2 linked regions of the Magnetospirillum sp. XM-1 genome follow. The protein of the gene in region 2 interacts with the protein of the main gene of each other region in a pairwise test. Links are inferred from orthologs where the notes say so. Each region holds a gene or a part of one and is shown on either strand. Other genes may lie near its edges.

The links.
Region 1: the proteins of rho (region 2) and hfq interact in binary tests that used the Escherichia coli proteins (3 or more experiments, as listed by UniProt). The link is inferred for Magnetospirillum sp. XM-1 from one-to-one orthologs.

Annotation. Positions count from the first base shown.
Region 1 is NZ_LN997848.1:3,130,137-3,136,874, forward strand. Bases 1,566-4,435 are described here. They hold hfq (RNA chaperone Hfq), read left to right. Parts: upstream 1,566-2,808; coding sequence 2,809-3,063; downstream 3,064-4,435. Other genes in these bases: trkA (Trk system potassium transporter TrkA), read left to right, coding at 1,566-2,046; XM1_RS14475 (HAD family hydrolase), read left to right, coding at 2,046-2,705; hflX (GTPase HflX), read left to right, coding at 3,064-4,371; XM1_RS14490 (inositol monophosphatase), read left to right, coding at 4,368-4,435. Outside these bases: XM1_RS14465 (sigma-54 dependent transcriptional regulator), read left to right, coding at 1-673; more of trkA, read left to right, coding at 670-1,565; more of XM1_RS14490, read left to right, coding at 4,436-5,129; ATP-dependent DNA helicase RecG, read right to left, coding at 5,247-6,738. UniProt on the Escherichia coli protein: RNA chaperone that binds small regulatory RNA (sRNAs) and mRNAs to facilitate mRNA translational regulation in response to envelope stress, environmental stress and changes in metabolite concentrations.
Region 2 is NZ_LN997848.1:778,606-781,400, reverse strand. It holds rho (transcription termination factor Rho), read right to left. Parts: upstream 2,129-2,795; coding sequence 872-2,128; downstream 1-871. Other genes in the region: hemH (ferrochelatase), read right to left, coding at 2,762-2,795; hemJ (protoporphyrinogen oxidase HemJ), read right to left, coding at 2,331-2,768; XM1_RS03815 (hypothetical protein), read left to right, coding at 435-812; XM1_RS03820 (quinone oxidoreductase), read left to right, coding at 1-372. UniProt on the Escherichia coli protein: Facilitates transcription termination by a mechanism that involves Rho binding to the nascent RNA, activation of Rho's RNA-dependent ATPase activity, and release of the mRNA from the DNA template.

The sequences.
Region 1 (6,738 bases), 2.4 Mb from region 2 along the record:
GGACGAAGTGGCCGACATGCCGCTGGAAACCCAGGGCAAGATCGTCCGCGTCCTCCAAGACCAGATGTTCGAGCGGGTAGGGGGCGGCAAGAGGGTCGAGGTGGACGTGCGCGTCATCGCGTCCACCAACCGCGACCTGCAAGCCGAGATGAATGCCGGGCATTTCCGCGAGGATCTGTACTACCGCCTCAACGTGGTGCCGGTGAAGATGCCGGCCCTTCGCGACCGGCGCGAGGACATTCCCGCCCTGGCGCGCCACTTCATGGCGCTTGCCGCAGCCGCCGCCGGCGTGCAGCCCCGGGTGGTGGGCGAGGACGCCCTGGCGGCGCTGCAGGCCTATGACTGGCCGGGCAACGTGCGCCAGCTCAGAAACGTCATGGACTGGCTGCTGATCATGGCGCCGGGCGACGCGCGTGAGCCCATCCGCGCCGACATGCTGCCCGGCGAGATCGGCGCCATCACGCCGGCGGTTCTGCGCTGGGACAAATCGAGCGAGATCATGACCCTGCCGCTGCGCGAGGCGCGCGAGCTGTTCGAGCGGGAATACCTGCTGGCCCAGGTCAACCGGTTCGCCGGCAACATCTCGCGCACCTCGGCCTTCGTCGGCATGGAACGTTCCGCCCTTCACCGCAAGCTCAAGCTGCTTGGCGTCAACACGGACGAAAAGAAATGAAGGTCATAGTCTGCGGCGCCGGTCAGGTCGGCTTCAACATCGCCCACTATCTGGCGGGCGAGAACAACGACGTCACCATCATCGACCAGCGGCCCGAGCTGATCCGCAAGGTCAGCGACACGCTCGACGTCCAGGTGGTGCTGGGCTTCGCCTCCCATCCGGCGGTGCTGGAACAGGCGGGCGCCGGCGACGCCGACATGATCATCGCGGTGACCGCCGCCGACGAGGTCAACATGGTCGCCTGCCAGGTGGCGCACTCGCTGTTCAACGTGCCGACCAAGATCGCCCGCGTGCGCAGCCAGAGCTATCTGGCCCCCATCTGGGCCAACCTGTTCTCGCGCGAGCATCTGCCCATCGACGTCATCATCAGCCCCGAGATCGAGGTGGCCCGCGCCATCACCAAGCGGCTGCAGGTGCCGGGCGCCATCGACGTCATTCCGCTGGTGGGCGACAAGGTCCGCCTGATCGGGGTGCGCTGCACCGAGAACTGCCCGCTGATCAACACGCCTTTGCGCCAGCTCACCGTGCTGTTCCCGGACCTCGCCATCGTCATCATCGGCATCGTGCGCGACGGCAAGGCCATCGTGCCCACCTCCGAGGACCAGATGCTGGAGGGCGACGAGGTCTATTTCGTCGTCGATACGGCCCATGTGGACCGGGCGCTGACCGCTTTCGGCCGCGAGGACCAGGAAGCGCGGCGCATCGTCATCTTCGGCGGCGGCAATATCGGCCTGTTCCTGGCCCAGCAGCTGGAAGCGGCCCGGCCCGGCACCTCCATCAAGATCATCGAGTCCAACAAGGAGCGCGCCGAGTTCGTCGCCAAGGCGGTGGGCCACACCGTGGTGATCCACGGCGACGCGCTCGACCCGGAAATCCTTGAGGAAGCCTCGGTGGGCGCCGCCGAGGCGGTGGTGGCCGTCACCAACGACGACGAGACCAACATCCTGTCGGGCCTGTTGGCCAAGCGCTACGGCTGTCGCCGCACCATGGCGCTGATCAACAAGACCACCTACAACTCGCTGGTGGCGCCGCTGGGCATCGACGTCGCGGTCAATCCCCGCGCCATCACCGTATCCAACATCCTCCAGCATGTGCGCCGGGGCCGCATCCACGCCGTCCACTCCCTGCACGAGGGCTTCGGCGAGCTGATCGAGGCCGACGCGCTGGAAACCTCGTCCCTGGTGGGCAAGCCGCTCAGGGACGTCAAGCTGCCGTCGGGCGTGCTGCTGGGCGCGGTGGTCCATGACGGCAAGGTGGTCAGCCCGCGCGGCAGCACGGTGATCCATCCCGGCGACCGCGTCATCCTGTTCGCCACCGCCGACGCGGTGAAGAAGGTGGAAAAGATGTTCTCGGTCCGGCTGGAATATTTCTGATGCCCGGATTGCCGCTGCCCCGCCCCTCGGCGGTGATTTTCGACTGGGACAACACCCTGGTGGATTCCTGGGTGTGCATCCAGGAATCCTACAACATGACCTTCCGCCATTTCGGCATGCCGGAATGGAGTCTGGACGAGACCCGCGAAAGGGTCGCCGCCTCCATGCGCGATTCCTTCCCCGCCATGTTCGGCGAGCGCTGGCCCGAGGCCCGCGACGTCTTCACCAAAAGCTTCGAGTCCATTCACCTCGACTATCTCAACCCGCTGCCCGGCGCGTCCGAGATGCTGGGCGCGCTTCGGGCCGAGGGAGTGGTGCTGGCGGTGGTCAGCAACAAGCGCGGCGGCTTTTTGCGCAAGGAAGCCGAGATCATGGGCTGGAGCGGCCATTTCGTCCGTCTGGTGGGCGCCGACGACGCCGAGGCCGACAAGCCGGCCGCAGCACCCGTCCATCTCGCCCTGTCCGGAACCGGCATCGAGGCCGGACGCCATGTGTGGTTCGTGGGCGATTCGCCCATCGACACCCACTGCGCCGTCAACGCCGGTTGCACCCCCATCCTGATGCGGCCCCAATCCCCGGCCGAAGGCGAGTTCGCCCATCCGCCCGCCCGCTTCCTGCGGGCCTGCATGGACCTCGTCCATCTTGTCCGAGAACTATAGGTTCCCATCTGTTGGAAATGGTGGTAACGACAAGGGTTCAACGGGGTAGGTGCCCAGCCGCACTCCAATAATCAAGATCGGCCAATAAGAACGGATTCCAATCATGTCCGCCGAAAAATCGCAAAATGTGCAGGATGTGTTCCTCAACTACATCCGCAAGAACAAGACGCCCGTCACCATCTTCCTGGTCAACGGCGTGAAGCTTCAGGGTATCGTCACCTGGTTCGACAACTTCTCGGTGCTGCTGCGCCGCGACGGTCATACCCAACTGGTGTACAAGCACGCCATCTCGACGGTGATGCCGTCGACCCCCATCTCTCTGTTCGAGCCTCCGATCAAGGAAAACGGCGAAGAATAGGTGGGAGAAACCGGTTCCACACAGGCGGCGCCCAGCCGCGCCATGGTGATCCACCCCGCCTTCAAGGGCGGGGATGGTTCCCGTCTGCCTGAAGCCCGCCTCGCCGAGGCGGTCGGGCTGGCCGGAGCCATCGATCTCGACATCGTCGCCGCCGAGGCGGTCAACGTCGCCAAGGTCCGCCCGGCCACCCTGATGGGCAAGGGCGCGGTGGAGCGTCTGGCCGAACTGGTCAAGGAATGCGAGGTCGATCTGGCGGTGGTGGACGGCCATCTGTCGCCGGTGCAGCAGCGCAATCTGGAAAAGGCCTGGGGCTGCAAGGTCATCGACCGCACCGGCCTGATTCTCGAAATTTTCGGCGCAAGGGCGCGGACCCGCGAGGGCACGCTGCAGGTGGAACTGGCGGCACTTTCGTACCAGCGCTCGCGGCTGGTGCGGTCCTGGACCCACCTGGAACGCCAGCGGGGCGGCTTCGGCTTTCTGGGCGGCCCCGGCGAGACCCAGATCGAGGCTGACCGCCGCATGATCGGCGAGCGCATCGTCAAGCTGGAGCGCGAGCTGGAAGACGTCAAGCGCACCCGCGAGCTGCACCGCAAGGCGCGGCGCAAGGTGCCCTATCCCATCGTCGCCCTGGTGGGCTACACCAATGCCGGCAAGTCGACGCTGTTCAACCAGCTGACCCGGGCCGAGGTGATGGCCAAGGATATGCTGTTCGCCACGCTGGACCCCACCATGCGCACCCTGGTGCTGCCGTCGGGGCGCAAGATCATCCTGTCGGACACGGTGGGCTTCATCTCCGACCTGCCGCACGAACTGGTCGCCGCCTTCCGCGCCACCCTGGAGGAGGTGCTGGAGGCCGACGTGGTGGTGCATGTGCGCGACGTCTCCCACCCCGACACCGAGGCCCAGGCCGCCGACGTGGATACCGTGCTCCGCGAGCTGGGGCTGTCCGAGGTGGTGGACCGCGGGCTGGTCGAGGCGCTGAACAAGATCGATCTGCTGGACGAGCAGGGCCGCGAGGAAGTGCTGAACCAGGCCAAGCGCCGCGACGGCGCCATGGCGCTGTCGGCGGTGACCGGCGAGGGCGTCGACGACCTGCTGGCCGAGCTGGACCGCCGCCTGGGCGCGGCGCGCGAAACCCTGGACGTGGCACTGCCGCTGTCCGACGGCGCTTCCATCGCCTGGCTCTACAGCCATGGCGAGGTGGTGGCCCGGCGCGACGACGAGGCGCAGGCCTTCATGCGGGTCAGGCTCGACCCCGCCGACGTCAAGCGCTTTCACCAGCGCAAGGCCGGGGGCAGGGGGGCATGATGGATTTCGACAAGGTGGCCTCCATCATCACCGAAACGGCGGCCGAGGAGATCCTGCCCCGCTTCAACCACCTGTCGGCCGGCCAGATTCGCGAGAAGCGGCCGGGCGAGCTGGTCACCGAGGCCGATACCGAGGCCGAGCGGGTGATGACCCGCCGGCTGCGCGAGCTGATTCCCGGTGCGGGCGTGGTGGGCGAGGAGGCGGTGGCCGCCGACCCCGCCCTGCTGCGGCTGCTGGAAGGCGAGGGAGCCGTCTGGATCATCGATCCGGTGGACGGCACCGCCAATTTCGCCAAGGGCAATCCCCGTTTCGCCGTCATCGTCGCCCTGGTGCGCGACGGCGTGACCGTGGCCGGCTGGATTCTCGATCCCCTGGGCCAGCGCATGATCACCGCCGAGCTTGGGGCCGGGGCCTGGCTGGGAACGGAGCGTTTGGCCGTGCTGCCCACCGCGCCGCTGGCCGATCTCACCGGATCGGTGAAGCGTTCGGGGCGGCTCGCCTCAATGGTGGCCAAATGCACCCGCAAGGGCAGCGCCGCCCACGATTATATCGATCTGGTAACGGGCAAGCTGCACTTCGCCCATTACAACCGCCTGATGCCCTGGGACCACGCCGCCGGGGTGCTGATCCACGCCGAATCCGGCGGGCATGCGGCGCTGACCAGCGGGATGCCTTATCGCCCCAGGGCGCAAGAGGGCTGCCTGCTGCTGGCCCCCACCGCCGGCACCTGGACCTCGCTGCAGGCGGTGATCGAGTAGGGGCTGTCTGAGCTTGGTGTGATCGCTTTTCCATTTCGTCACCCTCGGGCTTGACCCGAGGGTCCATGGATGGCCGGGTCAAGCCCGGCCATGACGGTCATTGGAGTGAGTCTGCTCCTACCCCGACCGAAGGGTCCGCACCGCCGCGTCGCGTTCGAACAGGTAGAGCAGGACGCGCAGCGCCTCGCCGCGCGGGCTGGACAGGTCCGGGTCGCGCTCGAGGATAAGCCGCGCATCGTCGCGGGCGGCGGCCAGCAAGTCGCCGTGGATGGCCAGATCGGCCAGGCGGAATTCGGGCAGGCCGCTTTGCCGGGTGCCCAGCATCTCGCCGCCGCCACGCAGGCGCAGGTCTTCCTCGGCGATCCTGAAGCCGTCCTCGGTGGCGCGCATGATTTCCAGCCGCGCCTTGGCGATCTCGCCCAAGGGATGGCCGTAGAGCAGCAGGCAGCGGGATTCCTTGGTGCCGCGTCCCACCCGGCCGCGCAGCTGGTGCAGCTGGGCAAGGCCGAAGCGCTCGGCATGCTCGATGACCATGATGTTGGCGTCGGGCACGTCGACGCCCACCTCGATCACCGTGGTGGCCACCAGGATGTCCAGGTGGCCTGCGGCGAATTCGGCCATCACCTTGTCCTTGGCCGGGCCCTTCATGCGGCCGTGGACAAGGCCGACGCGGTCGCCGAACACATGGGTGAGGTGCCGGTGGCGGTCCTCTGCCGCCGCAAGGTCGCTGGTCTCGGATTCCTCCACCAGCGGGCAGACCCAATAGGCCCTTGCACCCGAGGCCACCGCCCGGCCGATCCCCGCCACCATCTCGTCCATTCGGGAAAGCGGCACCACGCGGGTGTCGATGGGTTTGCGGCCCGGCGGCTTCTCGTCCAGGCGCGAGGCGTCCATGTCGCCATAGGCGGTGAGCAGCAGGGTGCGGGGAATGGGGGTGGCGGTCATCACCAGCATGTCTACCGCCAGCCCCTTGGCCGCCAGTTCCAGGCGCTGATGCACCCCGAAGCGGTGCTGCTCGTCGATCACCGCCAGGGCGAGGTCCTTGAAGGCGACGTCCTCCTGGAACAAGGCGTGGGTGCCGAGCAGGATGTGGATCTCGCCCGAGGCGAGGCCATCCAGAACCCCCTGGCGCGCCTTGCCCTTGTCGCGCCCGGTGAGCAAAGCGACCTTGAGGCCCGCCGCCTCGGCCAGGGGCGCGATGCCGGCGTAATGCTGGCGGGCCAGGATCTCGGTGGGCGCCATCATGGCGGCCTGAGCCCCGGCCTCGACGGCGGTGAGCATGGCGAGCAGGGCCACCACCGTCTTGCCGCTGCCGACATCGCCCTGAAGCAGGCGGAGCATGCGCAGCGGTTCGGCCATGTCGGCATCGATCTCGGCCAGCGAGCGGCTTTGCGCGCCGGTCAGGGTATAGGGCAGCGCCGCCATCACCTTGGCCCGCAAGGACCCGCCGCCCACCAGGGCGCGGCCCTTGAGCTTGCGCATCTGGGCGCGGACCATGGCCAGCGCCAGCTGGTTGGCCAGCAATTCGTCGAAGGCCAGACGCTGGCGCGCCGGAGTATTGCCGGTGGCGCTCTGCTCGTCTTCAGGATGGTGGAGCCGGTCAAGCGCC
Region 2 (2,795 bases):
GAGATCACCAACGGCGAGGGCGTGCCGGTGGTCTACGATTCGGTGGGCAAGGACACTTTCCTGAAGTCGCTGGATTGCCTGCGTCCGCTGGGCATGATGGTGTCGTTCGGCCAAAGCTCGGGCAAGGTCGAGCCCCTGGACACCGGCCTGCTGGCCGCCAAGGGCTCGCTGTTCCTGACCCGGCCCTCGCTGATGGCCTACACCGCCAAGCGTTCCGATCTGGTGGACTCGGCCAACGAGTTGTTCGAGGTGGTGCAAAAGGGTGTGGTCAAGGTGGAGGTCAACCAGACTTACCCCCTGATGGAGGCGCCCCAGGCCCATCGCGATCTGGAAGGGCGCAAGACCACGGGCTCCACTCTCCTCTTGCCGTGAAGCCCCTTCCGAAAGGATAGTAGTCTCCGGGTTCGGGTTTCACCCGGAGTTGGAGGGAAGGCGTGTCCAAGATCGGCAATGTGATGGTGACGGTGGTCAGTCTGGCCTGGATGGCCTGGGCGGGCTGGGACCAGTTCGCCAACCTTCCCCAAGGCACGGTGGAGAACCATTCCTCCGACACCGTCAAGGAACGGCTGCGCGACTGCTCGGGCACCTTCAAGCAGCGCTATGAATGCAAGAACCAGGTGGTCATCGACACCGACCGCACCTCGTTCTTCAACATGCTGGGCCGTATCGCCATCGTGGTGGTACCGCCCATGCTGCTGGCCGGCGGCATCCATCTGTGGCGCCGGCGTTCCGACGACGACGGCCCCTCGGACGACCTGTTGAGCCAAAGCCATCGGCGCCATCATCGGCGTCGGACGTCCAGCCATCACTGAGCCAAAGAAAAAACGCCGGTCTTTCGACCGGCGTTTCTCGTTCAGGCGAACACTCGAAACTACGAATTCATCGCTTCGAAGAAATCGCCGTTGTTCTTCGAGTGCTTGAGCTTGTCCACCAGGAATTCCATAGCGTCGACCACACCCATGGGCATCAGGATGCGGCGCAGAACCCACATCTTGGACAGGATGCCCTTGTCGACCAGCAGCTCTTCCTTGCGGGTGCCCGACTTGGTGATGTCGATGGCCGGGAAGGTGCGCTTGTCCGACAGCTTGCGGTCCAGGATGATTTCCGAGTTACCGGTACCCTTGAACTCTTCGAAAATCACCTCGTCCATGCGCGAGCCGGTGTCGATCAGGGCGGTGGCGATGATGGACAGCGAGCCGCCTTCCTCGATATTGCGGGCCGCGCCGAAGAAGCGCTTGGGACGCTGTAGGGCGTTGGCGTCGACGCCGCCGGTCAGCACCTTGCCCGAACTGGGAACCACGGTGTTGTAGGCGCGCGCCAGGCGGGTGATGGAATCGAGCAGGATCACCACGTCGCGCTTGTGCTCGACCAGACGCTTGGCCTTCTCCAGCACCATCTCGGTGACCTGGACGTGGCGCGACGCCGGCTCGTCGAAGGTGGACGAGATGACCTCGCCCTTCACCGAACGGGCCATGTCGGTCACTTCCTCGGGCCGCTCGTCGATGAGCAGCACGATCAGGTAGACCTCGGGGTGATTGAGCGAAATGGCGTGCGCCATGTTCTGCAGCATCACGGTCTTGCCGGTGCGCGGCGGCGCGACGATCAGAGCGCGCTGGCCCTTGCCGATGGGGGCCACCAGATCGATCACCCGGGTGGTGAGATCTTTGCGGGTGGGATCCTCGATCTCCAGCTTCAGCTTCTCGTCGGGATAAAGCGGGGTGAGGTTGTCGAAGTTGATGCGGTGGCGGACCTTTTCCGGGTCCTCGAAATTGATGTTGTTGACCTTGAGCAGGGCGAAATAGCGCTCGCCGTCCTTGGGCGCTCTGATCTGGCCGTCCACCGTGTCGCCGGTGCGAAGGCCGAAGCGGCGCACCTGGCTGGGGCTGACATAGATGTCGTCGGGGCCGGGAAGATAGTTGGCCTCGGGGCTGCGCAAGAAGCCGAAACCGTCCTGCAGGATCTCCAGCACGCCGTCACCGTAGATGGGCGTGTCGTTGTCGGCCAGCTGCTTCAGGATGGCGAACATCATGTCCTGCTTACGAAGCGTGCTGGCGTTTTCCACTTCCAGCTCTTCGGCAAAGGCCAGGAGTTCGGCCGGGCTCTTCTTCTTCAGGTCCTGCAAATGCATGGGAAAAATCCGTTGAATGGATATTTCGCGCGATCGATCGGACTTAAGGTGGGACGGGTCCGGACGAGAGCGGACCGGCTGCCGATCAGGGACGGATACAGATGATCCGGCGCGAAAAGGAGGATGGTGGGAAACGGGCGTGTTGGCCGCCCTGGGATTTCGCTAGAGCATTAGCCAAAGCCGGCGACGCTGTCAAAACCTTTCAGAACGGCTTCACGATCACCACGATGACGATGACGATCATCAGCAGGGTGGGGACTTCGTTGATGACGCGGTAGAACTTCTCGGACCTTGTGTTGCGGTCCTGGGCGAAGCCGTCCTTGCAGCGGGCCAGGAAAAAGTGGGCGACGGTCATGCCGACCACGCAGGCCAGCTTGAGGTGAAACCAGCCCTGGGAAAACAGGCCCGCGTCCACCGCCATGACCAGACCCAGGGTCCAGGCCAGCACCATGGCCGGCGTCATGATCGCCTTGATCAGCCGGCGTTCCATGATCTTGAAGGTTTCCGACGCCTCGGAACGCGGCTTGACGCCGGTGTGGTAGACGAACAGGCGCGGCAGATAGAGCAATCCCGCCATCCACGAGATGATGGCGATGACATGCACCGCCTTGATCCACAGATAGGCCGATCCGCTCAGCATGCCGGACAGCTCCGTTGCAACAGTTTG